DNA from 4 places in the Paenibacillus spongiae genome. Region 4 is predicted to be linked to each of the others. Evidence: riboswitches for the same ligand, from Rfam matches in the RefSeq annotation. Region 4 holds a riboswitch; each other region holds the start of a gene.

What was found. A riboswitch is a leader RNA that binds a small molecule or an ion and turns the genes downstream of it on or off. The one in region 4 is predicted to bind cyclic di-AMP.
Region 1: another riboswitch for cyclic di-AMP. It lies ahead of kdpF (K(+)-transporting ATPase subunit F); the one in region 4 lies ahead of L1F29_RS15940 (KamA family radical SAM protein).
Region 2: another riboswitch for cyclic di-AMP. It lies ahead of L1F29_RS08100 (TrkH family potassium uptake protein); the one in region 4 lies ahead of L1F29_RS15940 (KamA family radical SAM protein).
Region 3: another riboswitch for cyclic di-AMP. It lies ahead of L1F29_RS00140 (resuscitation-promoting factor); the one in region 4 lies ahead of L1F29_RS15940 (KamA family radical SAM protein).

Annotation. Positions count from the first base shown of each region.
Region 1 is NZ_CP091430.1:5,785,265-5,792,758, reverse strand. Features, by position in the region: gene L1F29_RS26145 (Ger(x)C family spore germination protein) at 1-926, shown strand, start outside; gene L1F29_RS26140 (hypothetical protein) at 933-1,160, shown strand; gene L1F29_RS26135 (GerAB/ArcD/ProY family transporter) at 1,185-2,279, shown strand; gene L1F29_RS26130 (efflux RND transporter periplasmic adaptor subunit) at 2,394-3,434, opposite strand; gene L1F29_RS26125 (MFS transporter) at 3,675-4,892, shown strand; cyclic di-AMP (ydaO/yuaA leader) riboswitch at 5,276-5,459, shown strand; gene kdpF (K(+)-transporting ATPase subunit F) at 5,801-5,878, shown strand; gene kdpA (potassium-transporting ATPase subunit KdpA) at 5,893-7,494, shown strand, end outside.
Region 2 is NZ_CP091430.1:1,760,478-1,767,971, reverse strand. Features, by position in the region: gene L1F29_RS08115 (succinate dehydrogenase cytochrome b558 subunit) at 1-335, opposite strand, end outside; gene L1F29_RS08110 (LysR family transcriptional regulator) at 559-1,452, shown strand; gene L1F29_RS08105 (potassium channel family protein) at 1,585-2,244, opposite strand; gene L1F29_RS08100 (TrkH family potassium uptake protein) at 2,262-3,614, opposite strand; cyclic di-AMP (ydaO/yuaA leader) riboswitch at 3,697-3,895, opposite strand; gene L1F29_RS08095 (CPBP family intramembrane glutamic endopeptidase) at 4,139-5,752, shown strand; gene uvrC (excinuclease ABC subunit UvrC) at 5,831-7,494, opposite strand, start outside.
Region 3 is NZ_CP091430.1:23,321-30,814, forward strand. Features, by position in the region: gene L1F29_RS00110 (initiation-control protein YabA) at 1-18, shown strand, start outside; gene L1F29_RS00115 (tRNA1(Val) (adenine(37)-N6)-methyltransferase) at 164-931, shown strand; gene rsmI (16S rRNA (cytidine(1402)-2'-O)-methyltransferase) at 938-1,843, shown strand; gene L1F29_RS00125 (AbrB/MazE/SpoVT family DNA-binding domain-containing protein) at 1,970-2,224, opposite strand; gene L1F29_RS00130 (HD domain-containing protein) at 2,557-3,867, shown strand; gene L1F29_RS00135 (TatD family hydrolase) at 3,888-4,655, shown strand; cyclic di-AMP (ydaO/yuaA leader) riboswitch at 4,840-5,046, shown strand; gene L1F29_RS00140 (resuscitation-promoting factor) at 5,272-6,420, shown strand; gene rnmV (ribonuclease M5) at 6,534-7,103, shown strand; gene rsmA (16S rRNA (adenine(1518)-N(6)/adenine(1519)-N(6))-dimethyltransferase RsmA) at 7,100-7,494, shown strand, end outside.
Region 4 is NZ_CP091430.1:3,479,392-3,486,885, reverse strand. Features, by position in the region: gene ectB (diaminobutyrate--2-oxoglutarate transaminase) at 1-554, opposite strand, end outside; gene ectA (diaminobutyrate acetyltransferase) at 584-1,009, opposite strand; gene ehuA (ectoine/hydroxyectoine ABC transporter ATP-binding protein EhuA) at 1,084-1,929, opposite strand; gene ehuD (ectoine/hydroxyectoine ABC transporter permease subunit EhuD) at 1,926-2,600, opposite strand; gene ehuC (ectoine/hydroxyectoine ABC transporter permease subunit EhuC) at 2,604-3,260, opposite strand; gene ehuB (ectoine/hydroxyectoine ABC transporter substrate-binding protein EhuB) at 3,260-4,159, opposite strand; gene L1F29_RS15940 (KamA family radical SAM protein) at 4,592-5,782, opposite strand; cyclic di-AMP (ydaO/yuaA leader) riboswitch at 5,876-6,012, opposite strand; gene L1F29_RS15935 (GntR family transcriptional regulator) at 6,213-6,839, opposite strand; gene L1F29_RS15930 (hypothetical protein) at 6,889-7,167, opposite strand.

The sequences.
Region 1 (7,494 bases), 2.3 Mb from region 4:
GCAAAATATATGCAAGCCATATCCGTGTATTGGTATTGGGTGAGTCGCTGGCCAGAGACGGAATTGCGAATGTAATCGATCTTCTGTGGCGTGATCCGGAGCTGCGGACGGACTACTACATCATGGTCGCCAATGGGCAAGAGGCGAAGAATATCCTTCATATTTTGACCCCCTTAGAGGATATACCGGCTACGAAGCTGTACAAATCGCTGGATACTTCATCCAAAGCATGGGCGGTCACGAATGCCTTCACTATGGATAAGTTAATCGAGCAGTTGGTTTCCGAAGGAGGAAATCCGGTTTTGACCGGCATAAAGGTTATCGGCAATCAAAGGATGGGCGAGAAACAGTCTAATGTTGAGTCCATTGAACCGGCAACTCAGTTGAAGTTTACGAAGCTGGCTGTGTTTCGGAAGGACCGGTTAATCGGCTGGCTTAACGAGGAAGAAAGTAAAGGCTATAACTACATTATGGGCAATGTCAAAAGCACTGTGGGCCATATAACCTGTCCGAAGGGCGGATATCTCGACCTGGAAGGGGTCCATTACGAAACCAAAATAGAGGGGAACGTTATGAACGGAGAGCCCTTTATCAATATTAAGATGAAGACGATGTCTAATATTGCCGATGTGGAATGCAACATCGATATTGAAGATACTCATATCATTCGAAGGCTGGAGGATGAGGAGGAGAGGAGACTGACGGAGATTATGAGAAAGACCATTGTAAAGCTGCAGAAAGACTATAAGGTTGATTCGCTCGGATTTGGACAAGCCATCTATCGTTCAAACCCGAAGGCGTGGAAGAAGCTGAAACGGGATTGGGACGAGCGGTTTACCCGGTTAAAGGTGAATATTTCCGTCGATGCCCGTATTCAAGGAACGGGATCCGTGAACAATTCCATTCTTAGTGAAATCAAGGAATAGAGCGCCATGCCGGAAGTAATTCTCTTCTCCGCCTTTGTTCTGGCTGTAGGTGTTTATGAGGTGCCAAGACTCGCGCGCAAGCGTTTCAGGAGAGAAGCGGTCATCGTCTCATTCCTGCTTCTGGCCGGATTGGTCTTGGGCATCGCTGCGCTAAAACTCGTGAAGATTCCTAGTCCGCTGGGTATCTTGCAATTCATCTATCAGCCCATTAGCAGCTGGTTTTTTCAAAAATAACCGGTAGAGGGATCGTGATGACATGTGCTTGATAATGTGAAAATAAGTATCCGGCAAATGACAGCGCTAGTCATCTTCATGAGTATAGGAGACTCCATTCTCGTCCTGCCGACTATCATCGCGGCAACATCCAAACAGGATGCCTGGATATCGGCGGTGATCGGTATTGCTGCCGGTATGCTTATCGCATCGATCATATTGCTGCAGTACCGGGTTAATCCAAGTGCTAGTCAAATCGAGCTTAATTTGAAGGTGTTCGGCAAATGGATCGGTTGGCCGCTTTCCCTGCTGTTCGTGGTACATTATCTATTGATGACATCCGCAATCATTAGGGAAGTCGGCAGTTTCATGACCACCATGATGATGCCGGAAACGCCGATATGGAGCATTCAGGCGATACTCCTCCTAATCTTGGTGAGTGGTGTGAGGAGCGGCTTAGAGCCGATCGTGCGGACAGGTGAAATCTTCCTTCCGCTCTATCTATTGTTTTTCGCCGCTTTGATCATCCTCATTCTGCCGGAGACGAAGCTGGATCATCTCAAACCCTATCTCGGCGAAGGAATCATTCCCACTGTGCAGGGCTCTATTTATCTGGCCGCTTACTCCTTCTCTGAACTGATCGCTCTGGCGATGGTGCTTCCGAATGTTCGTCCGGGCAAAAACTTGACCAGGGATTTTATGCTGGCTGCGTTATTCGGCGGCTGCTCAATCCTGGCTGTAATCCTCGGAACCATTCTTGTGTTAGGTCCCTATATCACGGCACATCAGAATTACCCGGCGTATGCCCTCGCGAAGAAAATAAGCATCGGTCAGTTTTTGGAACGGGTAGAGGCCATCTTTGCGATCATGTGGATTATCTCGACTTATTTCAAATGCACCATCTATTTCTATGCATTGAATGCAGGCATTACGCAGCTGTTCAAGCTTCGGGATAACCGCTCATTGACGATCCCGCTGGGGATCCTCCTGTTTGGCACCGCCTATGCCCTATCCCCGAACGCGGTTCTTTACAACGAATCGCTCAAATTGTATTGGCCATTCTGGGACTTGACGTTCAGCATGGTTTTTCCTCTGGGGCTTATTGCCGTGTATGGGATTCGAAAACTTGCAAGGGGATAGAAGGGAGGCCGAAGGATAAGAACGGGATGCGTCGGTATAATAAGCGCGATACGAGGAAGAAGCAAGCCGCATCCGCTGCAGCTTGCTTCTTCTTGTCGATTCAGTTCGTGCCGGCTATGTATTGAGAATAACCTTTTGCCCGACTTCCAGCCCTTTGATGATTTCGACCTCGCGGTTCGTCGTCAGGCCCGTCTCGACGTCGATTTCCTTCACGCGGTCATTCTCCATGACCTGAACATAATTCCGGCCCAGATAGTTGCGCAGTCCATTCCGTGGAATGACGATGACATTGTCCCGCTTCTCCATGAAGATTTTGAAATCCGCATATTCGCCAATTTTCAGCGGAATGTTGGGCAGCGACGGGATACCGATGATAAGCGATTTGGCGTTGCGCCTGTTCACGCTTTCCACATCGCTTTTCGGTGCGGTCGTAGGTGTTTGCAATACTTTGCCCGAGTATTTTGTCTTCTTGATCGTCACTTCGACACCCATGTCTACCTTCGCGCCGACCAGCGATTTGGCTTCAGTAGCTTCATAGACCAGATCAACGTCATTCGGATCCGCTATGACCGCGACCGTTCGCAGCGCTTCGACCCCTTCTCCGGTCCGCAAGCTGTCCACATGGGTAACGATACCGTCCATAGGCGCGAACAGCAGCGCCTTGTTGTACTCCTTCTCCAAAGAGTCCAGTACCATGCGCTCGCCCTTCAGGTCGAGTTCCCGGAGCCTGATGTCGTCCGTGCTCAGCTCCGATGTGGTGGCTTCGAATAATTGAATATTCCTCTTCTCCACGTTGAGCTTCTGCAGCTTGATCCGCATCGGCAAATCGCCGGTATCGAGCTCGGCGATCGGCTGGCCGGCTTTGACAAGATCGCCGACATTAACGAATAAATTTTTGAGACGTCCTCCCGTTTCCGGGAATGAGACGGAGATGTTGCGGCCGGATGTCGCCGTTGCCGTGGAGGTAATGAACCGCTCGATATTGCCGCGCTTCACCTCGACGATTTCATACTCCTTCTGAACCTTTTGCAGAACAGGGGGCTGCAGTGAATCTTCTTCTTCGGGCAGCAGCGAACAGCCAGGCAGAAGCGATAGGACGAGTGCAGCCGACGCCACGCGCTTCATTAGCTTTCGCTTGCTTATTCGTTGAATCATCGGTACAATGTTCCTCCTCCGGGGCGGCCTATATATTCTATTAATCCTGTTTTCGGCGAAAGCCGTTTCTTCTTATTCCAAGAATAAAGGGGGACAGGAGCAGTGTCAACGTTTACATTTCCAATTATAGGGGAAATCTCCTCATCAGGCCCCATAAAATTATACTTCTATGAATGATTGTCACCTATACGTATGTATGCTAATCTTGCTTGTAGATTCTACAGCGAAGGGTGTGGGGGCATGGCAGCGGGAGCTACAACAAAGGCAGCTGCGGTTCAAACGGGCACAGTGTATGCCATCTTATTCGCGATCAGCTCGGTACATATGTTGAATGACACCATGCAAGCGATTGTAACGGCGATGTTCCCGGTCGTCCGTACATCGCTTGACCTGTCTCTCGGGCAAATTGGATGGGTGGCGTTCGCCCTGAATATGACTTCATCGGTCATGCAGCCGGTAGTCGGCTTCTTATCAGACAAGCGGCCCGCTCCGTGGATGCTGCCGTTCGGAATGGCTCTAAGCCTGATCGGGGTAGCGGGGCTTGCGTATTCGCCCGGGTTCTGGGCGCTAATGCTGGCGGTTGTATTCGTTGGGCTGGGATCGGCTATCTTTCATCCGGAAGGGTCGCGGGTCGTATATTTCGCGGCGGGCGGGCGGCGCGGCTTGGCGCAATCGATCTATCAGGTGGGAGGTAATGCAGGCAGCTCATTGGCACCGCTAATGACCATCTTCATCTTCGTGCCATTGGGCCAGTCCGGTGCGATATGGGGGACGCTGCTTGCCGCGGCGGCGATCATTATTCTGATCCGCGTCGTTCCTTGGTACCGTTCTCAGCTTGTCACACACGGCAAGCCGGTGAAACGGGCGGCGAAAGCGCCGGAGAGTGGGGATGCCAAGCAGGTGCGCCAGAATGTTGGAGTTGCTCTATTCCTGCTCATCCTGCTCGTATTTGCGAGATCGTGGTATACAACCGGAATCTCGACGTATTATCAAATCTACTTGGAAGATTTCCGGGATTTCTCGCTGCGGGCGGCGCAGGTGCCGATCTTTCTCTTCATGGCAGCAGGCGTGCTCGGCACCTTCTTGGGCGGTATTCTGGCCGACCGGTTCGGCCGGAAGCGGATGATACTGATTTCCATCGGGGGAGCGGCTCCGTTCGCGTTACTACTCCCTTATTTGCCATCATTCTTGATTTATCCCGTTATATTCTTGCTGGGCGTCATCCTGCTCTCCGGATTTTCCGTAAGCGTCGTCTACGCGCAGGAGCTTCTCCCAGGCAAGGTTGGCATGGCTTCAGGGCTCATTACCGGCTTGGCCTTCGGAATGGGGGCGATCGGGGCGGTGATCATTGGAGAAGCGGGCGATATATGGGGACTTGACCGCGTTCTGACCTGGTCGAGCTTTCTGCCGCTCCTCGGACTTCTCGCCTTTGCGCTGCCGCCGGACCGGCGGGAATGAACCTTGAGGCTATGGAGGCGAGCCGCTGCATGCATGCAGGCATTCCGATGAAATGGCTGCTTTAAGCTGTCGAGATTTATCCGACAGCTTTTTTGTGCATTTTTGGATGATATCCCTTCCCGAATGTCCGCCGCTTTTTTTGAAAGGCGCAGAATGAATGCGAATGAGCGAGCAAGACGGATATTTATAGGAATGTAAGCGCTGCTTATGCGCGATAATCGAGCGGAAAAGCCGTATTATCAGCTTCAGGTTCGCTTTACAGAGATTCGAAGCAGGAGTAAGATTCAATTCATCGAATCTTCTTGTTCTTACCATTTTCGGAGGCCTCCGAGCAGGAGAACGATTTGAAACCGATAGCAGTTATGTTTCAGTCATAGCATTAACCGTCTTTATCGCTGAGTCCTTCTGATTTCGAAGAAGGAGCGGGGGAACCAACGGCCAGCAAGCAGTACGATGCGTATTGCTGAAGCCATGGGGTGAATCTTGGAATGGGAGACTGATCCAGGTAGGGCGACTCTCGCGCCCGAATCCGTCAGCTAACCTCGTAAGCGTATAGGGAGAGGCAACATTAACACGTGCAGTCGCAGCTCGGGATGAATTTGTCTAATGGAAGAAACTAACGTCGCCCCCAGGAATGGTGCGAGCCGTTTCTTCTTGTGCCCTCTAAGGGGTACGGCAGAATTCTTCCTTGCTGTGAATCGTTGAAGCCACGGGTCATGTTCCTCATGCCCGCAGGCTTCTTTTTTCATGCTCAGAATGGGTAAAAATTGAATATTAGGGATGAATAGGGAGAATTTAAGCATGAGCGATATAGGGATGCTTGTCATGCTGGCAGCGGGATTCGCGCTAGCAGCCGGTTTTGCCAACTGGTGCGGTAAAGTGATTGAAGATGCGGGAGGGAACGAAGCATGATTGTGACGCTTATCCTTACTTTGCTTGTATTCATGTATTTGGTTTATGCACTGATTCACCCGGAGAAGTTCTAGGAGGCTGTTGATCAATGGATATCTTGCAAATCGTCATCGTCATTATTGTCCTGATGCTGCTGGTAAAGCCGCTGGGCACGTATGTCTATCATGTGTTCTCGAATGAATCGAATTGGACGGACCGCATATTCGGAGGCATGGAACGGGCGATCTATAAGCTGATCGGGCTGAAGAAGCGGGAAGGCATGACGTGGAAGATTTATGCGCTTAGCATCATCGCCACCAATGTCGTGCTTGTCGCGATCGGTTATTTACTGCTGCGGGTACAGGGCGGATTATGGCTTAACCCGAGCGGTAACGGAAATATGGAATCAACGCTTGCTTTCAATACGATTATCAGCTTTGTGACCAACACGAACCTGCAGCATTACAGCGGGGAGTCTGGCGTTACCTACCTCACCCAGATGGCCGTCATCACGATGATGATGTTCACGTCGGCAGCCACGGGATTCGCCGTTGCGGTCGCTTTCGTGCGGGGGATCACGAGCAAAGGGACGACGATCGGCAACTTTTTCGAAGACTTCGTGAAAGGGATCATGCGGATCTTCCTGCCCTTCTCGTTCATCATGACGCTCGTTCTTGTGGCGCTCCAAGTCCCGCAGACGCTAAATCCGACCCTCGTCGTTACTACGCTGCAAGGTGTTACGCAGCATATTCCGCTGGGGCCTGTAGCATCGCTGGAGACGATCAAGCATATCGGTACGAACGGCGGCGGGTTCTTCGGCGTCAACTCGGCGCACCCGTTCGAGAATCCGAATGGCATTACGAATGTGCTTGAGATTCTCATGATGTGGGCGATGCCGGCATCGTTGCCCTATATGTTCGGGCGCTTCGCACGGAATACGAAGCAGGGCTGGGTTATTTTCACCGCCATGATGGCACTCTTCCTTGTCTTCCTCTCGCTCACTTACTTCTCGGAGAAGGCGGGTAGCCCTGCGATGAACGCCATGGGCTTCGATGCATCGCAAGGTAGCATGGAAGGCAAGGAGGTGCGCTTCGGCATCGCTCAATCCGCCTTGTTCACGACGGTGACGACCGCGGCCACTACCGGCAGCGTCAATAACATGCATGATACGCTCACGCCGCTTGGCGGTATAGCCCCGCTTGCCCAGATGATGTTGAACTGCGTATTCGGAGGCAAAGGCGTCGGGCTGATCAATATGCTGATGTACGCCATGCTGGGGGTATTCATCTGCGGGCTTATGGTCGGGCGGACGCCGGAATTTCTAGGCCGCAAGATTGAACCGCGCGAGATGAAGCTTCTCGCCATTGCCATCCTGGTGCATCCGTTGATCATTCTGGCTCCGACGGCGATAGCCTTCTTGACCGACCTGGGCAGCGGCTCGATAACCAATCCGGGCTTCCATGGGATTTCTCAAGTCTTGTACGAGTACACCTCTTCGGCCGCCAATAACGGGTCCGGTTTCGAAGGACTAGCGGATAACACGCCGTTCTGGAACATTACGACCGGATTGGTCATGTTCTTCGGCCGGTACATCTCCATGATGGCTATGCTAGCCGTCGCCGGATCGTTCGTCCGCAAGACGCATGTACCGGAGACGATCGGGACATTCCGTACGGATAATGCGCTATTCACGGGGATTATTATCGGGACG
Region 2 (7,494 bases), 1.7 Mb from region 4:
CAGAATACGAAGATGAACGTGATAACGCCCGATATGCGCTGCAGCGTAAAGGCCCAGTTGCGCCCATATTGGAAGCGTCCTGTATTCAAGTTCGATTGGTAGGCGATATACAAGCCGTATACGCCGTGAAACAGCAGCGGCAGCCAGATGCCGAACAGCTCCAGGAAGAAGACAAGCGGCAGCCCGTTCAAGAAAGCTACACTGTCCTTGAATCCTTGCGGCCCGCCTTCGACAGCCGAAAAGTTCGTCAGCATATGTTCAACGATGAACAAGCTGAGCGGGATCACCCCTAGAAGGGAGTGAATCTTGCGCGATAAGTACGAATTTCCTTTCATAACATCTGCGTTCTCCTTTCAATACTGTGGATAGCTTTTTCCGTCACATTTTGTCAAGACACCAAGATTCATTGTACCCCCGACCCTTTACAGCGTCAACAACATAAGATGACACATTTTAGCCACACTTCACATCATACTCCTTTTATGCTTATAATGGAATTGCTTATTATCGATTAAAAGTTATAACTTATTTGCATAAGCAGCCTGAGGAGGGCATGAGATGATCCATGAATTGAACCTGTTCGCCGTCGTCGTCGATCAATCCAGCATGAATAAAGCTTCGACGCTGCTCAATATCTCTCAGCCCGCACTCTCCCGCAAAATCGCCAAGCTGGAGGAAGAGCTGGGTGTCGAGCTGTTTCGGCGAATCGGCAAAAGGCTGGAGCTGACGAGAATCGGCCAGCTGACGTACGAATACGCGGTCGAGGTACGGCAGCAGCATCTCCGCTACCTGCAGATGGTTGCGGAATACAAGGCCGCAGGCCGTACGCTGCTTACGATCGGAGCCAGCCTAACGACGCTGCAAACGACATTGCCCGACTTGCTTCACGCCTTGACGCAGCGGAGCCCGGAGCTGGACATTAAGGCCATTACCGGCAAGACCCATGAAATCGTCACCCTTGTCCGGGAGAAGAAAGCCGACGTCGGCATTGTCGCCTCCCAAATCGACGATCCGTCGCTAACCTGCATCCCGCTGTTCGACGATCACCTTATTCTCGTGCTGCCCCGCAATCATTTCATTATGGAGAAAGGGCTGCCTGAAATTCACGATCTGAACGGCATGCCGATGATTCTCTTCTCCAAGGGAACCTGGTACCGTATATTGACCGACGAGCTGTTCGAGAAATACCGGCTGCTCCCCGACGTTCGGATGGAGATCGATTCCTTCGAAGCGATACTGAGGCTGCTCCATACATGCCGGGCCGGAACCCTGCTCCCGAAATCGTATTTGCGGCCGCAACTGCTGGCGGACAATGATCTTACCGTCGTCTCCATACGCGAGCTTGAGGGAACGAAGCGGACAACGTCGCTCATCCATGCCGAACCGGAAAGCCTTAGCCCGACCGTCCGGCTGTGGGTCGAAGAGCTGTCTACCTTTTATAAACGCACTTAGCGCCGGGCAAAGCACTCCCTGCCAATATAATGAGAAAGGACAGCAGCCGCGAAACGCAGCCCTGTCCTTTATTGTTGCCATTTTTCACATCTGAATCCGCTTCTTTCATTAAATAGATGAATTGGCGAATTATTAAGAAACGGATTCCTCGAATTGCTCGATCTGATTGTTCGTTCCGATGACGACCATAATATCTTTCTCCGCAAGCACGTCGGTCGCTGCGGGAGCGATGATGATGCCGCTCGGTTTGTTGATCGCGACGATGCTGCAGCCGAACCGCGCGCGCGGATTAAGCTCCTGCAGCGATTTGCCGTTCAGGCACCGGGGGACCGCCAGCTCGGCGATCGTATATTCCTTGGACAGCTCGATATAATCAAGCAGGTTCGGCGATACAAGCTGATGCGCAACCCGAATCCCCATGTCCCGCTCCGGGTATACGACGCGGTCGACGCCGATCTTCTCCAGCACCCGCCCATGCAGCTCGCTCATCGCCTTCGCCACTACTTTCTTCACGCCCAAATCCTTAAGCAGAATGGCGGTCAGAATGCTTGCCTGAATATCGTCGCCGATAGCCACGACGCCGCAATCGAAATTGCGGGCGCCGAGCGAACGCAGCACTTCTTCATCGGTGGACTCCGCCACGACGGCATGGGTCAGAATATGGCTCATGTCCTGTACCGCTTCCTCGTCCTTGTCGATGCCGAGCACCTCGTAGTCAAGCTCGATCAGCTCGCGCGCCAGGCTCGAGCCGAAACGCCCCAGACCAATAATAAGAAATTGATTCGTCTTCATCCGCTTCTCCTACTTCCCTATCCAATCGTAATTTTGCCTTCTGGATACCGGAACAGTTCTTTTTCTGTACGTGGGCCGAGCGCATATGCAAGCGTGAGCGGGCCCAGCCGTCCGGTAAACATCATGAGTGAAATCACTATCTTGCCAAACATCGTCAGCTCCGGCGTTACGCCGAGCGACAGCCCTACCGTGCCGAAAGCCGAGGTCGTCTCAAACAAAATTTTGAGGAAAGCCTGATCCTCCGTCGTCGACAGCAGCATCGTCACAAATATGACCAGGGCGAGCGAAAGCAATGTAATCGTCAGCGCTTTAAAGATGCGTTCGCGCCCCAGCCTCATTTTGAACATAACGATATCTTCTTTCCCCCGAATCATCGCTATGACCGCACCGATCAAGGTGGCGAAGGTGGTCGTCTTGATTCCGCCCCCCGTCGATCCCGGCGATGCCCCGATAAACATCAGAATGACGATAAAAAATTGAGTGGCCTGCCGCAGCTGCGTCAGGTCGACCGTATTTGGGCCGGCCGTCCGGGGAGCCACCGACTGAAATAAGGACGCCCATATTTTGCCGTCCCAGCCGAGTGCTCCGAGCGTGTGTTCATTCGTAAATTCGAAGATGAAGATCACGATCGTCCCGATAGCAAGAAGCGCGCCCGTCATGGATAGCACCACTTTGGAGTGCAGCGTCAGCCGCTTCTTGTTCCGGAAGTCGATGACATCGGACATGACGATAAATCCGATGCCGCCCAGAACGATGAGCAGCATGGCGACAATATTGACGATCGGATCGTTCACATACCGGGTAAAGCTGACGAACGGCGTTCCGAACTGCCCGAACAAATCGAAGCCCGCGTTGTTGAACATCGACACGGCATGCCACACCCCAAAGTAGATCGCTTTGCCTAGCGGCATATCATAGGACCAGCGGATGGCGAGCAATACGGCTCCTACGGCTTCGATCGTCAAGGAATAGAGCAGTACTTTGCGAATGAGCCGAATAATCCCTTCCATGCTGCTCTGGTTCAACGCCTCCTGCAGTACAAGCCGTTCCTTCAGTGAGATCCGCTTCCGCAATATAATGGCGAACAAGGTTGACATCGTCATGAAGCCGAGTCCGCCGATTTGAATAAGCGTCACGATAATGATCTGACCGGCTGCCGAGTAATGGCTGCCTGTGTCAACGGTAACCAGACCCGTCACGCAAGTAGCCGATGTTGCCGTAAACACGGCGTCGATGAAGGGTGTTCGCGTGCCCGCTTCGGAAGCGAATGGCATCGACAGCAACAGGCCTCCAAGCAGGATGATGAGCGCGAAGCCCGTTACAAGGATGCGAGGCGGGGACCAGTGCGACAATTTGAACAGTGAAACCACAATCAGCCTCCACCCTATATTTAGTTCTGCCTGATTTTTGGGCACAAAAAAAAGCACTGGATGCCCAATGCTGTTCGCGATGAGTCCTGTTCCATACAGCCTACGAGGTTAGCTGACGGATTCGGGCCTGGAAAGGCAGCCCTATTCGCATGCTGCGTGTGGACGCAGACGGCAAAATTCACCCCTTGTGATCCGTTCAATGCCCGCCCCGTCCTGGCAGCTTGCAGCGGATAACAATTTGGTTCCCCCGTTTTCGACTAGAAATTCGGCTGAGCTATTCAATTCGTCCCCATTATAAAGCCAGATATTAAAAACACCAAACGGAAAACATATAGAAAATGAACCGAAAAGCGCCAAATAGCCGTAGCGGACGGCAAAAATCGAAGTCATCCTTGTTTTCTCCATCGATTATCTCGTCCGCATCACGAAATAAGCGGTTACATGGATAATTTCTGCATAGAATGTTATGGTACAAGTATATTTTCCTACTTGTGCCGTATCCATACCGTTGAAGAGGTGAGCTCATGTATCTAACAGACACGCAGCCAAATTGGAAGATGTATTCGTGGTTTGCCGCCATTTGCGCCGTCATCTATTTGGTTGTCCAAATCGTACCCGTGACCGCCGACGCATTCTTTGGCACGAGCAGCCAGCAGGTTATTAAGAAAAGCGAGGCCGAGCGAGCCGCCTCTGCCTTTACGCAGAGCCAGTTTAATCAAGTGCCGGACAACACGCATGCGGTTCATCAATCGAACAGCCTGCTGTACGGCTATTTGTCCAAACAACAGCGATTATCGGATTACGAGAAACGCTATGGCGCCAAACTCCCGACGGATACCTATCAGGTGTCGGCAAGTCTGCCTGACGGGAGCACACTGTTCGTCTATGTCCATATGGAAAGCGGTGACGTCGTCGCCTGGAACCATTACAGCGAGCAAAATCATATAGCCTCTCCCCCTGATAAGGCAATGGATGCCGCGATTGCTTTCGCCGTCAGTCAAGGATTTGCCAAGGAATCGATCCAGCAAGGCAAGAAACCTCTGGCTGATGGTACGATCCGGCTGTACATCAGCGGCCAGGACTTCGACGAGGCCAAGCTGCAGCTGTCCATCCGCACGGAAGAAACCTCCAGCGGGCAGACGGTTATCGCGGGCTATAAACCGGCTTTTGTCGTGCCGGCCCACTATGAAGCCTATGTGACCGAGCAGTCCAAATTCGCATCGATGCTGTCGCTAATCGGAAGCGTTCTGCTGTCGATCGTCCTCTTTATCCTCGCGATCGTATACGGCGTGTTATACCGCCGCCATACGTCATTCGTGAGGGGATTGTTATTGACGGGCCTATTTCTCGCGTTCTACCTGGTCAATAACATGAACATGACCGACGGGCTGATCGCCAGCTTTGGGGAGGAACCGGATGCTGCCGGGTATGCAGTCGTTGCGGTCGCTATCACCTGTATCATCACCGTCGTTATGGCCGCAGCCGTCTACTTCTCCCTTGTCGCGGGCGATGGCTTATGGCGCGCGATGGGCCGTAATTTATGGCCGCGTATGGGAGAGCCCGGATATGGAACGCATGTCTGGCGCAGTATGTGGCTGGGTTATTTGACCGCCTTTATATTGCTTGGCGCGCAGACTATCATCCTGCTCGTACTGGAGAAAGCAACCGGAGCTTGGTCGACGACGGACGTCACCCAGTCGCCCTACAATTTCGCAGCCCCATGGCTGCTTCCTCTGCTCGCCTGGTGCGCCGCCATTTCCGAAGAGGCTGTATACCGTTTCTTCGGCATCGGCATATTGAAGCGATGGCTGCGCAATACGTTCGTCGCTTCGCTCATTCCGTCCGTCATCTGGGCGCTGGGGCATGTGACGTACCCGATCTTCCCGGCGACAACGCGGCTGCTGGAGCTGACCATAATCGGACTTGCATTCAGTTATGTCTTTCTCCGTTACGGCCTGGTCACGGTCATCTTCGCCCATGCGATATTCAACAGCATTATGATGGCGATCTCTCTTATGTTCATGGGATCAGCGGTTAATATCTTCATGGGCGTCATCTATATCGTGCTGCCAATCCCAATCGCAGCGATTATCCGGTACCGGCACAACAGAACGCCGGTAAGAGAGATTAAGCTGTAGTCCGTTTTCGAAGGATGCGCATCTGCTTAACCCTTCGGATTTACTTAGATAGCGCAAAAAAGGAAGAGCCCGTTGGTTCTACGGCTCTTCCTTCAGCGCTTCTATAATTTGAGCGGCGAGCTTCTCGCCGATCGACAGAGGCCGGAAATCTTCGATTTCGGCTTCTTTTATTTTTTTGATGGAGCCAAAGTGCTTCAGCAGCGCTTTGCGCCGCTTCTCGCCGATACCCGGAATCGCGTCCAAGCGGGACGCAATCATCGACTTGCCCCTCTGTTCGCGGTGGAAAGTAATGGCGAACCGGTGAACCTCGTCCTGGATCCGCTGCAGCAAATAAAACTCCTGGCTGTCTCTGGCCAGCGGAACGATAACCGGCGGATCGCCGCACATCAGCTGCGCCGTCTTATGCTTCGCATCCTTGACGATTCCGCATACTGTGATGTCAAGGCCCAGCTCATTCTCAAGCACATCGAGCGCCGCCGAAATTTGCCCGCGTCCGCCGTCGACGACGATGAGGTCGGGCAGCTGCAGCCCTTCCTTCATTACCCGTTCATAGCGCCGGCGGATCACTTCGCGCATCGTTTCGTAGTCATCCGGACCTTGTACGGTTCGAACTTTGTATTTGCGGTACTCCTTCTTGTCCGGCTTTCCATCGGTGAAGACCACCATCGCGGATACCGGATCCGTGCCCTGAATGTTCGAGTTGTCGAATGCCTCGATCCGGCGGATACCCGGCATGCCAAGCGCATGCGCCAGCCCCTCCGATGCCTTGGAGGTCCGCTGCTCATCCCGCTCGATTAGCTGAAACTTCTCGTCCAGGGCCACTTTGGCATTGTCCACCGCCATGGCGACGACATCCCGCTTACGGCCGCGCTGAGGCATGAATACTTTCACCTTCAGCCACTTCTGCAATGAGGAGCGAATTTCATCCCCTGCCGAGCCGGGGGCCGCTTCCCCGTCATCCGGTTCATTCATGTCCGATGCAGCCGGACCCGGTACATCGGGGAGCGAAGCCTCTTTATCTGCGTGCACTTGTTCATCCTTCGGCTGGTCGGCGGCCTCTTCCGGCGCCGCCGGCAGCAGGATCTCCTTCGGCAGCGCCGGATTTTCGCTATAATACTGGGTAACGAACGTCATGAAATCATCGTAAGCTTCCCCGTAATAAGGAAATAGCGTGGCACGGCGCTCGATCATTTTCCCTTTGCGCATATACATGATCTGCACGCACATCCAGCCCTTGTCCGTAGCGAACCCGAATACGTCGCGGTCCATCGCGTCCGTGAGCGTAATTTTTTGCTTCTCCATTACCGCATCGATCGCAATGATTTGATCGCGGTATTCTTTGGCCCGCTCGAACTCCATCGCTTCCGCGGCTGCCTCCATTTTCTCTTGGAGCGTCCGTTTGACTTCCTCGTGTCCGCCATTGAGAAACCGGGTGATTTCATGAACCATCGCTTCATACGTGCCCGGCTCGACTTCAAATTCACAAGGGGCGACGCATTGTCCAAGATGGTAGTACAGGCACACCTTGTCCGGCAGCGTGTTGCATTTGCGCAGCGGATACAATCTGTCCAGCAGCTTCTTCGTCTGCTGTGCCGCGAATGCATTCGGATATGGGCCGAAATATTTGCCCTTATCCTTCACGATCCGGCGGGTTACCTCCAGCTTCGGATGCTTCTCGCTCGTAATTTTGATATACGGGAACGTCTTATCGTCCTTGAGCAGCACGTTGTAGCGCGGATGAT
Region 3 (7,494 bases), 3.5 Mb from region 4:
TCCTTTCTTAATAAATAGGGGTGTTGTCAGCCGAAAGCGACAACGATGATTCGGAAGTACCGAGGCCGTCCTTGAATAAGGACGGCTTTATCTTTTAAACTATAGAATAGTAAGGTTCTCATAAGCAGGGTTTGAAACGGGGAAAGCGGGGGTATACAAGAGCGTGTATAAAGAAAGTGATCTTCAACCTGGAGAACGATTGGATGACTTGCTGACGCATCAGCTATCTATTATTCAGAGCAGGGAAGTGTTCAGCTTCTCGATGGATGCGGTATTGCTTGCCCGGTTCGCAGGGGTCCCGATGCGTGGAACAATTCTCGATCTCTGTACAGGCAACGGCGTCGTCCCCTTGCTGCTTACAACGCGGTCGCAAGCCATGATCGATGCCGTAGAAATTCAGCCGAGGCTGGCGGATATGGCGCGGAGGAGTGTTGCGATGAATGGCCTGCAAGAGCGAATCCGGATTTATGAAGCCGATCTGCGGGATTATCACAAACAGAGCGGGTATGGAAAATACGATGCGATAACGGTGAATCCGCCTTATCTGCCGGCAAATAGCGGAGATAAGAATGTGAATGAGCATTACGCCATGGCACGGCATGAAATAAACGGTTCCCTGGAGGAGATTGTGGCGGCATGCGCAAAGCTTATCCGTACCGGAGGCCGAGTATCGATGGTGCACCGGCCTTCCCGTTTTGTCGAGATCGTAGAGCTGATGCGCCGGTATAAGCTTGAGCCGAAGCGGGTCCGATTCGTTCATCCGCGTGTCGAGGCGGAGGCGAATATGGTGCTGATTGAATCGGTCCGAGATGCGAAGCCTGACGTCAAGCTGCTCGCTCCGCTCATCGTATATAGTGAAGAGAAACAATACAACAAAGAAATCATGGACATTTATTATGGGGGACAAGCGTCCTTAAGCGAGGGAATGTAAATCGTCATGAATGTGCAAAGAAGCTTTAGTCGAGGCAGTGAGAGCGCAGCGGCGGAACGAAGCGGGACGTTGTACCTGGTTGGAACGCCGATCGGCAATTTGGAGGATATGACCTTCCGCGCGATACGCACGCTGAAGGAAGTCGATATCATCGCTGCCGAGGATACGCGCCAAACCCGCAAGCTGCTGACCCATTATGAAATTGCGACACGTCTTGTCAGCTATCATGAACATAACAAGCAGGCTAGCGGTATAGAGCTGATCCGCTTGCTGATGGAAGGGCAATCGATCGCGCTGGTGAGCGATGCGGGGCTCCCGGCTATATCCGATCCTGGGGCGGACCTGGTTGCATCCGCGGTGGAGCATCATATTAGCGTCGTTCCGATACCCGGCGCGAATGCGGCATTGTCGGCGTTGATCATATCGGGCCAACCGACCGACCGTTTCTCCTTTGTCGGATTCCCGCCGCGCGACCGTAAGCCGTTAGCGCAATGGCTGCAGCAGCTGCGGAAGCAGGAAGGTACCCTTATTTGTTATGAATCACCACATCGGGTGGGAAAGACATTAGCGGCTATGCATGAGAATTGGGGTGACCGTCCGATCGCCATGGTCCGCGAGCTGACCAAACGGCATGAGGAAGCAGTCAGAGGAACAATTACAGAATGCTTACAATGGTTAGAAGAGAACCCGGCCATGGGTGAATATTGTTTAGTTATCGCCGGGTATGATGGAACCGTAACCGGAGAGGGGCAAGAGGAGGAGGATCGGCCCTGGTGGAAGGGACTGGAGCTGTCGGAGCATGTTAGCCGTTACGAGGAGCAAACCGGCGATCGGAGAGAGGCGATCAAAAAAGCGGCTCAAGATCTAGGACTGCCTAAGCGCGATGTATATAATGAACTAATGCGAAAGTAGGAGGCGGACAAAAAAAAGGGCCTTCCTGAGGGGTTCTTGGCTCAGGAAGGCAGTAAGGAGTATAAAAAAGGTTAGAATTAACAAGTTGATTAATTCTATTATAACTCATAATTCCGAATTTGTCTCTTATTTTGTGACGGGAGTTGGTAATTCGGTCAAACAAACGTTGCAAACGATTTTTCCTTTGAAATATGTAACGTTCTCTGCATTGCCGCAGAAGATACAAGCAGGCTCGTATTTCTTCAACATGATCCGTTCACCATCTACATATATCTCAAGCGCGTCCTTCTCGCCAATACCGAGCGTACGGCGCAGCTCAATTGGGATAACAACACGTCCAAGCTCATCAACTTTCCGAACAATTCCTGTCGATTTCATCATAATCTATCGTGTCCCCTCTCAAAAAGTAATTCGTCATAATTCGACAAAATTCTATCATTTCTTTTCTCTATAGTACCAACGTTTACCAAAATAGTCAATACCGAATTGGACCGGAGTAGGCTCTTATTTGCTAAAATCGCTATAGAGATAAGGTTATTAAGCTATACTTATCGTACAACATCAGAATTCATTTTGGAAATAAAATTACGACATTGTTCGACATTAAATCTAAAATTGTGTCGAAAATTTGTCTAAAGCTTCTTGTTAAGGGTTAAAACCCCTATTGGTATTATGTTGTAATAACGGGTTACTAGAGTAGGGAGGGATCACCCATGTATGCGAAGATGCGTCCGCTGGCAGAAGAGAAAGTGTTTAAGGATCCGGTTCACAAGTATATCTACGTTCAAGACGAAACGGTATGGAACCTTATTAATACCAGAGAATTCCAACGACTTCGGCGCATACGCCAGCTGGGCACCTCCTATCTGACGTTCCATGGCGCCGAGCACAGCCGGTTCTCCCATTCGCTTGGCGTATATGAAATTACACGGAAAATCATCTCGCAGTTCGAGCGCGGCGGGTACTCCGATTGGCCTAGAAACGAGAAGTTGGTTTCCCTATGCGCGGCTCTCCTTCATGATGTCGGACACGGTCCGTTCTCGCATTCCATCGAGGAGGTATTCGAAACCCATCACGAGGAATGGACATGTCGTATATTATTAGAAGAAACGGAAATCAACGACGTGCTCCGAAGGGTCGATCCGTCCTTTCCGGAGCAGGTTTCAGCCGTTATTTGCAAGACCTATGAGCGTCCCATCGTCATGAGTCTGGTCTCGAGTCAGATGGACGCCGACCGCATGGATTATCTCCTGCGCGACGCTTATTTTACAGGGGTCAATTATGGCACATTCGATCTGGAGCGCATTCTCCGTGTGCTTCGTCCCCACCAGGATCAAATCGTCGTCAAGGAGAGCGGCATGCATGCCGTTGAAGATTACTTGATGTCCCGTTACCAGATGTATTGGCAGGTTTATTTTCACCCGGTTACCCGCAGCTCGGAAATTATTCTCAGGCAAATTTTCCGCAGAGCCAAAGAGCTCTATGGGAGCAGCTACAGCTTCGCTTGGATGATTGATCCGCTTGAACATTTGCTTCAGGGCACAATAGATGTGGAAGGGTATTTATCGCTTGATGAAGCGCTTGTCCAGACGGCATTCGTCCAATGGCAGAAGGAAGCGGATCCGGTTCTGTCCGACTTGTGTCAGCGGTTCTTAAACCGTAAACTATATAAGTATGTCACCATGGATGAAGCGAATGAAACGTTGTGGCGGCAAATACGCGACGAATTTCATTCTGCCGGGCTCCACCCGGAATATCACCTTGAAATCGACTTCCCGCTGGATTTGCCATACGATGTTTATCAGCCGGGAGCAGCCGTATCGGAGAAAGACGAAAAACCGCCGATTTTGCTTCTCGACCAGGAGGAGCGTTTGTCAGAGATATCGGCAAAATCCGATATAATTCGATCCATTACCGGCCTTCACCGCGGGAAATATCACCTCTATTTCCCGATGGAGAAAGTGCGTGAGAAGGCGGCGTATTTCTCGCAAGCCGTGCGTGATGTATTTGGCTTTTACTTGTAGAAAGGGGTTTGTCTTCATTGATGTTAATCGACACTCACACCCACTTGGATTCCTATAAATTCGACGCTGACCGCGCAGAAGTCATCGAAAGGGCGCGGGCTGCCGGAATCGAAAAATTAATCAATATCGGGTTCAACCGCGAAACGATTCCGACTACGATGGAATTAGCGGAACGTTATGATTTTATTTACGCCGTTGTCGGGTGGCATCCCGTGGACAGCATCGAGATGCTTCCTGGGGATTTGGATTGGATCGCCTCGCTCTGCGATCATCCGAAGGTTGTGGCGATCGGGGAAATAGGCCTCGATTATCACTGGGATACGTCGCCGAAGGATATCCAGCAGCGGGTATTCCGGCAGCAGATCGAGCTGGCCAAGCAGAAGAAGCTGCCGATCGTCATTCATAACCGCGACGCTCATGAGGATGTCGTCCGTATCCTGAAAGAAGAGCGGGCACAAGAGGTTGGCGGCGTGATGCACTGTTACTCCGGCAGCTGGGAAACGGCCAAGCAATGCCTGGACATGAACTTCTATATTTCGTTCGGAGGACCGGTCACATTCCAGAATGCGCGTGTCCCGAAAGAGGTGCTCGCCCGGGTGCCGCTGGACCGTCTTCTCATCGAAACGGACTCCCCATATTTGGCTCCGCATCCATATCGCGGAAAGCGAAATGAATCGGCTTACGTGCGGCTGGTTGCCGAGGCTGCAGCGGAAATAACAGGCAAATCTTTGGAACAAATTTCCAAAATCACGACTGAGAATGCATTAAGATGTTTTAACATTGGGTGAAAAGAGCTCTGAGAGCAAGGATTTGGGACCAATCCCACGAAAAAACTAATTTTCAATCAAGAAATCGCCAGTTTTTCGCGAGTTTATCCTTAAAATTCGTTAAAATCGTCATTAATCGCTTCTTTACAATTTGGAGCAAAAGACGGTATCATTCATCTCAGAGCTTTTGAAACATTGTATTCCTTTTCCAATATCGCTTAATCTCCAGTATGGAGAGCGGGGGAACCAAGAGCGTACGCTGAATCGAATTTTTGGCGTGTGCCTGTTGAATTCTTCTTGGGGTGAATTTATGCAGCGGTACTTTAGTTTTGTAAAGTGCCGAAGTGCGAATAGGGCGACTCTCTTGCCCGAACCCGACAGCTAACCTCGTAAGCGCAAATAGAGAGATCAACCTCGTGCATCCATTCCATGCTACCTGTATTTTGGGGAAGCCACGAAACAGATCCTCTGTCGTCGGCTTCTTTTTATTTTTGAATAATGCGTAAACTGACGACATAGGGTGTATACATGGAGGTGGGCATGAGGAAGAGCGTGTGTGCACGCTAAATCTAACTAGTCGCGTCAAATTTAATCATGCATAATTCGACGGCGGGGCTATGTAAGGAGGACCGATGAAGTGGGCCAACTCCAGCTTAAGGACACCCATGGGAAACGATCATCCAGCATGTCTTTCGCATTGCGATGGAAGCATGAGAACTTGCGTTTAATTATTCTAAGCGCTATGATCTCAATCGCTATGACTTTCATGTTTCTGGTGTTGTTGTACGGGACGGCTGACAAGCGCGTATCCGTAGTAGTTAACGGACAGGAAAACATTGTTTCAACCAAGCAATGGGTCCTTCAACGCCTACTGGATGAACAAGCCATCACGATTGGACCGAACGATAAAGTGTCCATGCCTCTGAATGGAGGCGTAAAGGACGGCGACCGTATTGTTATTGATCATGCGGTACCGCTCCAAGTGAAGGCTGACGGCAAGGTAAGAACGTTGTACACGACAGAAAAAACAGTTAGGGAAGCGATCGATCAAGCTAATATATCGGTTCGCAATCAAGATAAGGTACTTCCTGCCATGGATACGGCGGTCCAGCCGAACATGTCCGTTACGGTCGTGAGGATCGATAAGCACCTCTCACAGAATTCCTACACGGTGCCGTTCACGGTCGTCAAGAAGGAAGACCCGAATTTGCCGCAAGGCAAACAAAAGTTAATGCAGGTGGGCAAAGAAGGTACCGTTGTGAAGCGTTATGAGAAGGTGTTTGCGGACGGGAAAATGGTGTCGCATACGCTTGTATCGAAGATGACGCAAGCGACGGCCATCAATCAAGTCGTGGCAGTCGGAACGAAGAAAGAAGAGCCGAAGGTTACGGTGTTGTCCGCGAAGGCGCCGTCTGTGGCGACAATGACGAAGAAGGGCGTCACGTTTAAGCCCAAGAAAGTCTTAAAGAATGTAACGTTAACGGCTTATTCGGCAGGCGTCGAGTCTACCGGTAAGAGTAAAGGGCATCCACAGTACGGCATTACGGCTTCCGGCGCACGCGTCAAGGAAGGACGTACCATTGCCGTCGATCCGAAGGTCATTCCGATCGGCTGGTGGGTGTATATCGAAGGTATCGGTTTCCGCCGTGCGGAAGATACAGGCGGCGCGATCAAAGGCAATAAGATCGACGTTTATTTCGACAGCGAGAAATATGCGGATCGCTTCGGTCGGAAGAAGGGCTATACGGTATACGTACTGGGGCCGAAGAAACCGGAATCGATCTGATATTAGCGGCTGTGATTAATTATTATCGTATTTCAAAAGGAAATATGCCATCATAAAGGAGAGGCGACGCCTCTTCTTTTTGTATGTTTGTCTAGAGGGGATGAAGGAACGGCATGATCAAGGAAATCATCGTCGTAGAGGGCAAGGACGATACGGTTGCCATTAAGCGGGCGCTTGAAGCGGAGACGATCGAGACAGGCGGTTCTGCGGTCGGTGAAGACGTGCTCCGAAGAGTGGCGCTTGCCCAGCAGCGCAGAGGGGTTATTATCTTTACGGATCCGGATCATGCAGGCGAACGAATCCGTAAAATTGTCGCGCAGCGGGTTCCAGGCTGCAAGCATGCGTTTCTTCCGCAGGAAGAAGCGCTCTATAAGGGCGATATCGGGGTAGAGAATGCATCGCCTGAAGCAATAAGACGGGCGCTTGCGAATGTACGGACGGAAGTCGCAGAGGAACAAGCGGATACGGCGCCGGAGATTACGTGGGATGACTTGATGAAGGCCGGACTGCTGGTAAATGCCCAAGCGTCGGAGCGCAGGCTCAGAATGGGCAACTTACTCGGGATCGGTTATGCGAACGGGAAACAGTTCTATAAGCGCTGCACCATGTTCCGGATAACGCGTGAAGAATTCGAGCAGGCGTTAGCGCGTATGGAGCAGGAGAACGGGGGAAGCGAATCATGACGCAGGCAGACGTAGCGACACCGAAACGAACACGGGATATTATTGCGAAATACGGCTTTTCGTTTAAGAAGAGTCTGGGACAAAATTTCTTGATCGATCAAAATATATTGCGAAATATTGTAGATGCCGCGGAGCTGGACAAGACGAAGGGCGCACTGGAGATCGGTCCGGGCATCGGGGCGCTTACGCAGCGGCTCTCGGAGACTGCAGGACGCGTAACCGCCGTAGAAATCGATCAGCGGCTCATTCCGATTCTGCAGGATGTCTTCGCGGAGACCGATAATGTCCACATCGAGCATGGCGATGTGCTCAAGCTGGAACTTCGCGAACTGATGGAACGGCAGTTTGCAGGGCTTGCCGGCGTGAGCGTCGTGGCTAACCTGCCGTATTA
Region 4 (7,494 bases):
TCTCGCCCCATATATCCGTCATAAGGCATTGATAACGTATGGTTCAGAGGAACTCCCGCGCCGCTTCGCTTGAATTTATTCCCGGTGACTGCTAGAGCTCCTAAAGTCATGCCATGAAATGCATTCGTGAAGCTCATTATCGTTTGTCTGCCTGTCACTTTACGGGCCAGCTTCAAAGCGCTTTCTACGGAGTTCGTCCCCGTTGGGCCAGGAAACATGATTTTATAATTCAATCCTCGCGGCTTCAGAATGACATCGTTAAATCTTGTAAGAAACCGTTCTTTAGCTTCCGTGGCCATGTCCAAACTATGCGATATGCCGTCCTCAACAAGGTATTTAATCAGCTTCTTTTTCATTTCCGGCGGATTATGGCCGTAATTCAACGCACCCGCGCCGGCAAAAAAATCGATATAAGATCTTCCCTCTGCATCCCACAACTGATGACCCGATGCACGTTTAAACTTCGCGGGGAACGAACGGCAGTAGCTTCTTACATTCGACTCGAGATTCCCGAACACTTGCAAACGATCGCTTACCTGGATCAAATCATTCATTTTTCTCAATTCCTCCCATCTATAATAACTTACTTAATAGGACCAATCCGGTATAAGTCTTCTCGCTCGTGCTCCCCATCCGGAAAACATGTCTCGTCAAATCCGGGAGAAGTAACGATAGAAGCGCCTCTTGAGGAAGCCCAGCTTGCAAACAAACGCCGTGAGGCATGATTGGAAGGTGCAATAGTCGCCTCAAGGTATCTTATTTCCGGATGGTCTGTCACCTCATCGAGAAGTTTCCGGGCAATCCCTCTTCCTTGATAACGTTTGTCAACCGCAATCTGCCAGACGAACAGGGTATCGGGATTAGATGGCTGTCGAAATCCAGTCAACAAGCCGATGAGGCGTTTCAATATTCGATCCTCCGCAAGCCTGCAGGTTTCCGAGAACCACTGGCTCATCGTCAAATAGTAATACGGCGAGTTCAGATCCAGCGTACCGCAATCCCGTACCATCCTCCAAATCTCCGCGCCATCGCCGATATTTGGAAGCCGACATTGAACTGCCTCTATATTCTTGTCAGCAGGTATCATTCTGTACCTGCCGCGATCCGATGATCGGCTTCATGATCGGATTGCCCCTTTAAAAATCGGGCTAAGAAAGATTGCAATCGGGGGCTTTCCGGATTTTCGAATATTTCCTTCGGCTTTCCTTGTTCGACAATGACCCCTCCGTCCGTGAATAGGACACGATCGGCTACTTCGCGGGCAAAATCCATTTCATGCGTGATGAGAATCATAGCCATGTCTCCTTCGGAGGCAATCCCCTTGATCACATCCAACACCTCTCCAACCAATTCTGGATCAAGCGCTGAAGTTACCTCGTCAAACAACATGATTTGCGGCTGCATCACAAGTGCTCTTGCGATCGCGACTCGTTGTTTCTGCCCGCCAGACAATTGTGAAGGATAGTGGTTTGTATGCTCCTTCAAACCTACCCTCTCCAATATGTCCATTGCTCGCTGTTTAGCTTCGGCCTTGGGCATCTTAAGAACATGGACCAGCGCTTCTGTAACGTTACGAAGGATAGTCATATGAGGAAATAGATTAAAATGCTGAAAGACCATTCCTATTTTACTGCGTACCTGATGCAAATGTTGTTCATTTGCGGCTACCAGTTTACCTCTACTCTGCATGTGCCACAACATTTCGCCATCGACCTCGATAGTACCTGAAGTCGGTGCTTCCAAGGTCATTAGAAGACGTGCAATCGTCGTCTTGCCGGAACCGCTAGGTCCGATTAAGGCAATCTTCTCACCCGGAAGAATATCCAAATCCAGTTCTTTAAGAACCGTATGATCACCGAAAGATTTCGTTACTTTCCTGTAACTCACAATCGGTTTGTCCGACTTTATTTTCCGAATATTCTGACTCATCTAGCTAAACCTCTCCTTTCTCTTCGTTTCATACGTCGTTCCAGCGCACGGACAAGAAGGGCGGAAGGATAACTGAGCAGGAAGAAGATCACACCAACCAAAGTAAACGCTTCGACATATTTGAATGACGCAGAGCCCACAACTTTCGCCGTCATAAGCAATTCCACAACCGTGATCGCTGACAAGGTAGGCGTTTCTTTGAACATGACGATCAAATAATTGCCCATAACGGGAATTGTCGGAGGAATGGATTGCGGAAGCACGATACGGGTCCATGTACGAGTCTTGCTGAAATTCAGTGCGATGCTTGCCTCCCATTGACCCTTAGGAATAGCATCAATGCCGGATCGATATACTTCGGACAGGTAGGTACTGTAATGGATGCCCATACCCAATATGCCGGCCAGAAAGGGTGATAAGATGATGCCTAAGCTTTGCGGCAGGACAAAAACCAATACGAACAATTGAATGAGCAGCGGTGTGCTTCGAATGAATTCCGTAACTGCAATAACCGGAAAAGAAATCCATTTGCTGCTAGATCTTTTGGCCAGCGCGATTGGTAAGCCAAGCAGACAAGCGATGATAAAACCTGCAAATGTAGCAGCCAACGTCGTTGGGATCACTTCCAGCAGTTTGGGTAAGATTGATTTTGCATATTGCCAATCCCACATCGGCTATCCCCTCCCTGCGGTTGCTTTGCGTTCAGCGAGCCGAATGATTAAAGTTAGCGCATATGCCACTATAAAATATAGAATCAGCAGCCACGCGAATATGGCAGGGGTCCGGGAAATATCATACGAGCGCAGCGTTATTCCTTGATAGGTCACATCCATCAATGTGATGAGATAGACAAGTGAAGTTCCTTTTAACAATTCGATCTGTAAATTTCCGAATCCAGGCAGCATCATTGCCCAAGCTTGCGGCAGGACAATCCTTCTCATCCGTTGATAGGGTGTCATGTTTAAGGCGATCGAAGCTTCGATTTGTCCTTTGGGAACTGCGAGTATCGAACTTCTTACCACTTCCGAACCGTAGGCTCCATAGTTCAACCCAAGGGCAAGGACAGCTGCGGTCATCGCTGACAACCGTATATCCAGAAGCATCGGCAGCGCAAAGTAGATCCAGAACAACTGTACAAGCAGCGACGTTCCACGAAAGATTTCAACATATGCCGTGATGATGCCTCGTAATATCGGAGAGCGCGATAATCGGCCAATCCCCGCTAGGAAGGCACAGCAGAGAGCAACGATAATACTATAGAAAGTTAAGAGTAACGTGGTCTTTAATCCTGTAAGCAAGGGCGGCAGCAAATCCAGTGATAGCCATTCCATTACTTTAGCAGTTCCTCTGTCGTAACGTCACCCGGAAGTTCTTGCTCTGTAAATCCGAATGTCTTTAGAATTTCTAGCAGTTCGCCGGATTCCTTTAGTTTCTCAAGTTCCGCGTTGAATGCTTCTCTGAATTCATCGTCGCCTATGCGAAATACGGCCGCCCCATAGCCTCTAACGCTTTCACCATCGACGATCGGTTGTTCGAAATCCATGACACGCTCGAGATTATCATCCTTTGCGGACTCTAGCATGGACTGCAGTGATGGACCTGTCATCGTGATTGCGTCGGCGCGTCCGGACTGTAAGGCGGAGATGGCAGAAGGCTGATCCGGAACCGACAGGATTTGCGATTCGGATACGCCGACGCTCTTCAAGTAATCCGCTTCGATCGCACCGACCATGACGGCAATTTTAGCTTTAGGATTTGCTTTGATGTCCTCATAACTATGTAATTTCAATGGATTTCCTTTCTTCACCGCTATAGCTTCGCCTATGCTATACTCCGGATTGGCGAAAGCCACCTGTTTCGCACGTTCTTGAGTAATAAACATACCTGCCGTGATCATGTCGTAACGCTCGGCTTTGAGCCCCGGGATAAGAGAACCGAATTCAGTAAGTACGCCATCCATTTGCTCGATGCCTAGATTAGTTAAGATCTTGCGTGAGATCTCAACAGCTTCTCCGGTAAGTTTGCCCTCTGGTGTAGCATAGGCATAAGGTCGTTCATTGGCGAACCCCACGGTAATATACCCTTCTCGCTGCGCTTTGGCTAATGTTGTCTCCTTAGCAGCGGGTTCGTTCGTGTTAGTTCCTTCGTTGGCTTTGTCCTCATCTGAACTGCATCCCATCAAGAAACCGATCAACATTAAGCAAAGAACAGCATGAATCCATTTCCTCAATTTTCCTCACTCCTTTCGGATTCGTTATTGAACACGTTAATGATCATAACATGAGTAACCAATAAGGCTCACCCTTGATATAAGCCCTTCACGTCAGCTCAGGTCCGCTCAGCAAGGATATGGGGATCTGACCAGTCTCATCCAGCTTTTTCCTCCCCTATTCTCCCGAATACTACCCAGTTCGACTTGAAGATATATCGCTTCCTATTAAGTAAATATGAGATAATTAAAGATAACTGCATCTAAATTCATGTAATTAATAATATATGACAAAATATCGATCTAAATCGCTATATTTCGATAAACATAAAAAAGCGACCCCATTTAGGCTCGCTTATTATAACTTGTTTGTATTGGCTAGCAGAACGATATGAATGGCATCCTTTGCAATCGATTGGATCGTCCCGTAAAGAAGTCGCGTCACGATTCAAACTAATGGTTGCTATTTAATCTCTTCACTTTTCTTGATGCCGCAGGCATATCCGCTAGTGTGTTAACGGAAACTACCGCATTTGTTTTTTTCACAGGCTTTCTCCAATATTGCTCATTCCCCGGAAGGTCATCGAACCATGTCGCCTGTTCGGGGCAATCCAATATCATGAATCGGCCATAGTGGCCGTCTCTTGATTGGTGATATTTCAGATAAGCCTTACCTTCCTCGATAGCAAGAATTTCAATTTTTCCGGAGGTATGGCTCATGGACAAGCGAACCCTCTTGCCTAAACCAGACGTTAGCGCTTTAGCTTGCTCGACGATATCGTAAACTTCCCGCAAAGGCAGAACAAAAGCGTTGTTGCCCGCGACTGGCCTATTGATAAAGAAATAGTACGGGGTTACCCCAGCCTCGGACAGCTTATCGAGCAGCTCCCCCAGGATTTTCGGATCATCATTTATACCGCGAAGTATTGGTGTCTGGTTTACTAGAATCACCCCCGCTTTCTGCAGGGCCGTGAATCCTTGAATGGCTTCCGGAGTGATCTCGCGCGGATGATTAATATGTGCCATGACATAAATTCTTTTCTCAGGTGTTGAATATTCCTTAAACGTCTCCAATAACGCCTCGTCCTCGTAGATCCGCATCGGATTAAATACGGGCATTTTCGAACCTAGGCGAATGATTTTCACGTGTTCAATGGCTCTTAAGCGTTCAAGGATAATCTTCAGCTTCGCGGTTCCAAGGATCAGGCTGTCGCCACCGGTCAGTAGAACGTTACTGATTTCCGGATGCTGTGCAATATACTGTAAGCCTGGTTCTATATCCGACACGGCTTCTTTAACGTCATTACGGAAAAGCCGCTTTCGAAAACAATATCGGCAATAAGCACCGCATACCTCAGATACAATAAGAAGTGCCGTCGAATTATACTTGTGTTGGCATCCTGGAACGACATAATTCGTATCTTCGTCCGATGCATCCCATCGCCCATACTCCCCAAGTTCATCCTCATTTGGAATGACTAGCTTACGGACCGGATCGTTCGGATCATCCCAATCAATTAAATTCAAGTAATAATCATTCACTCGAAAAACGAACTTGTCCGTAATAAGCTTCAATTTCTCCCGTTCTTTCTCCGGAATATTCGTCAATTTGCCGATGTCCGTCATGTATTTCGGTTGTGGCATAAGAACCTCCTCCTTCAAAATGTATTATGACAACAAAAAAAGACCCATTAACACGGGTCAAGAAACAAGCAGAGTTTATCGCTCTACAGAGAATAATGACCCATCTAAGGCTGACGAGGTTAGCTGACGGACTCGGGATAGATGGTTCCCTACGATCCTCATGGATCGATTCGCCCCTGATAATGGGTCCCCCGCTTTCCGGAATATCGGAAATTAAGCAGTTCGATATGAAATTGTACTAGCAAGAACTTCAAATGGACTAATTAAACTATAACAGATCCCTCTCCTTCTGACAACCTATTGATAATATTGAAGTTGTTTGTAAATTAATAGTAAACATTAATAATGCTAACCATGCACTAGTTGAGCGAAAGAAAAGGGAATAAAAAATAGACAAGGGACTCCTCCCCTGCCGCTCCATTGATTTTGATTATATTCGAGGCTTATTTATGAATTGCCCTGTCACTTCAAAAATTTTCTCATCTCCAACAACAACCAGAATATCGTCTTCTCTTAACACAACATGCGGTCCCGGCGAGATGGAGACATGCGTTCCCCTACGCAGCGCGATAATGGTAGCACCCGTATTTTGCCAAAATTGCAGATTGCCGATCGTTTGCCCTACCACATGTGAATGCGGTGATATTTTTAGATCGATGGGATTATACGGTTTAAGATTTTGCAACCGGTCAGAAGCATCAATAATCTCCGTAAGGAGTGATTCAAATTTCTGATCTATGGCTAGTTTTTCCTGAAGCAAGAGCTGCAAATTTTGTTTAAGGGAATACACGGATTTCAAATAATCGTGTTTCGTTATATATTCATAAGCGTTGTGACTAGACAAGACGGTGATTTCTTTCCCTTGAGAGACGGATACGATATTCTCTTCCCTCAATAATCCAATGGCTTTACGAATGGTTTCGGGAGATACATGGTACTGCCCTGCCAGGAGTGAACGTCCTGAAATCTTACTGGATACAAGAAATTCTCCGCTTACGATTCTTTGTGCGATATCAAGAGCTATCGATTTATAGCCTGCCTTTTCTGTTTCCGGCATCGATTCGTCTTTCCCCTTATCGTGTGATTTACTATTTTTCGAGCCAAGACTAACTCCACTCCACGCTAACTAATAGTTGATGTTTCAATAACGCCAAAACAAAATCCACATAGTAATCTTGACGTACGATAATTCTGTAGTGATGACTGTCGTAAGGATAGAATAAGACATCGGTGTATACTTTATTCTCTTCAAAGCCCTTCTGAATCTGCTTCATCCCTGCCATGTATTTATCCTCAATAAATTTGATATCAAATTCAAAATCCGATTCGTTCTTTGTTTCCTCAATTTGTATAACCTTCTTATTGTATGTATAAATCAATGACATTTACGTTTCGCTCCTCTCAGCAATAAACTCATTTGTAGAAGTATCGTTACACGGCATTAAGCTGCCTCATGATCAGACTACCATGTTCCAAGTCTTCAATCAATCTGTCTAAGTCGCTTCGTCATTGGGAGCAGTAATTAATTCAGCTTGTTGATTTTGAACAGGAAAGAAATTGGACATCCGTCACGTTCAACGGATGTCCACGAATGGCCTTTTCAGTGAAATATAAAGAGAGCCTGATCGCGGCTAGGCTCTCTTTATTCCCACATAACGAGTTTTCGATTCAGCTGTATTTCATTAATGCCATTAATCGTTATCCGATCATGT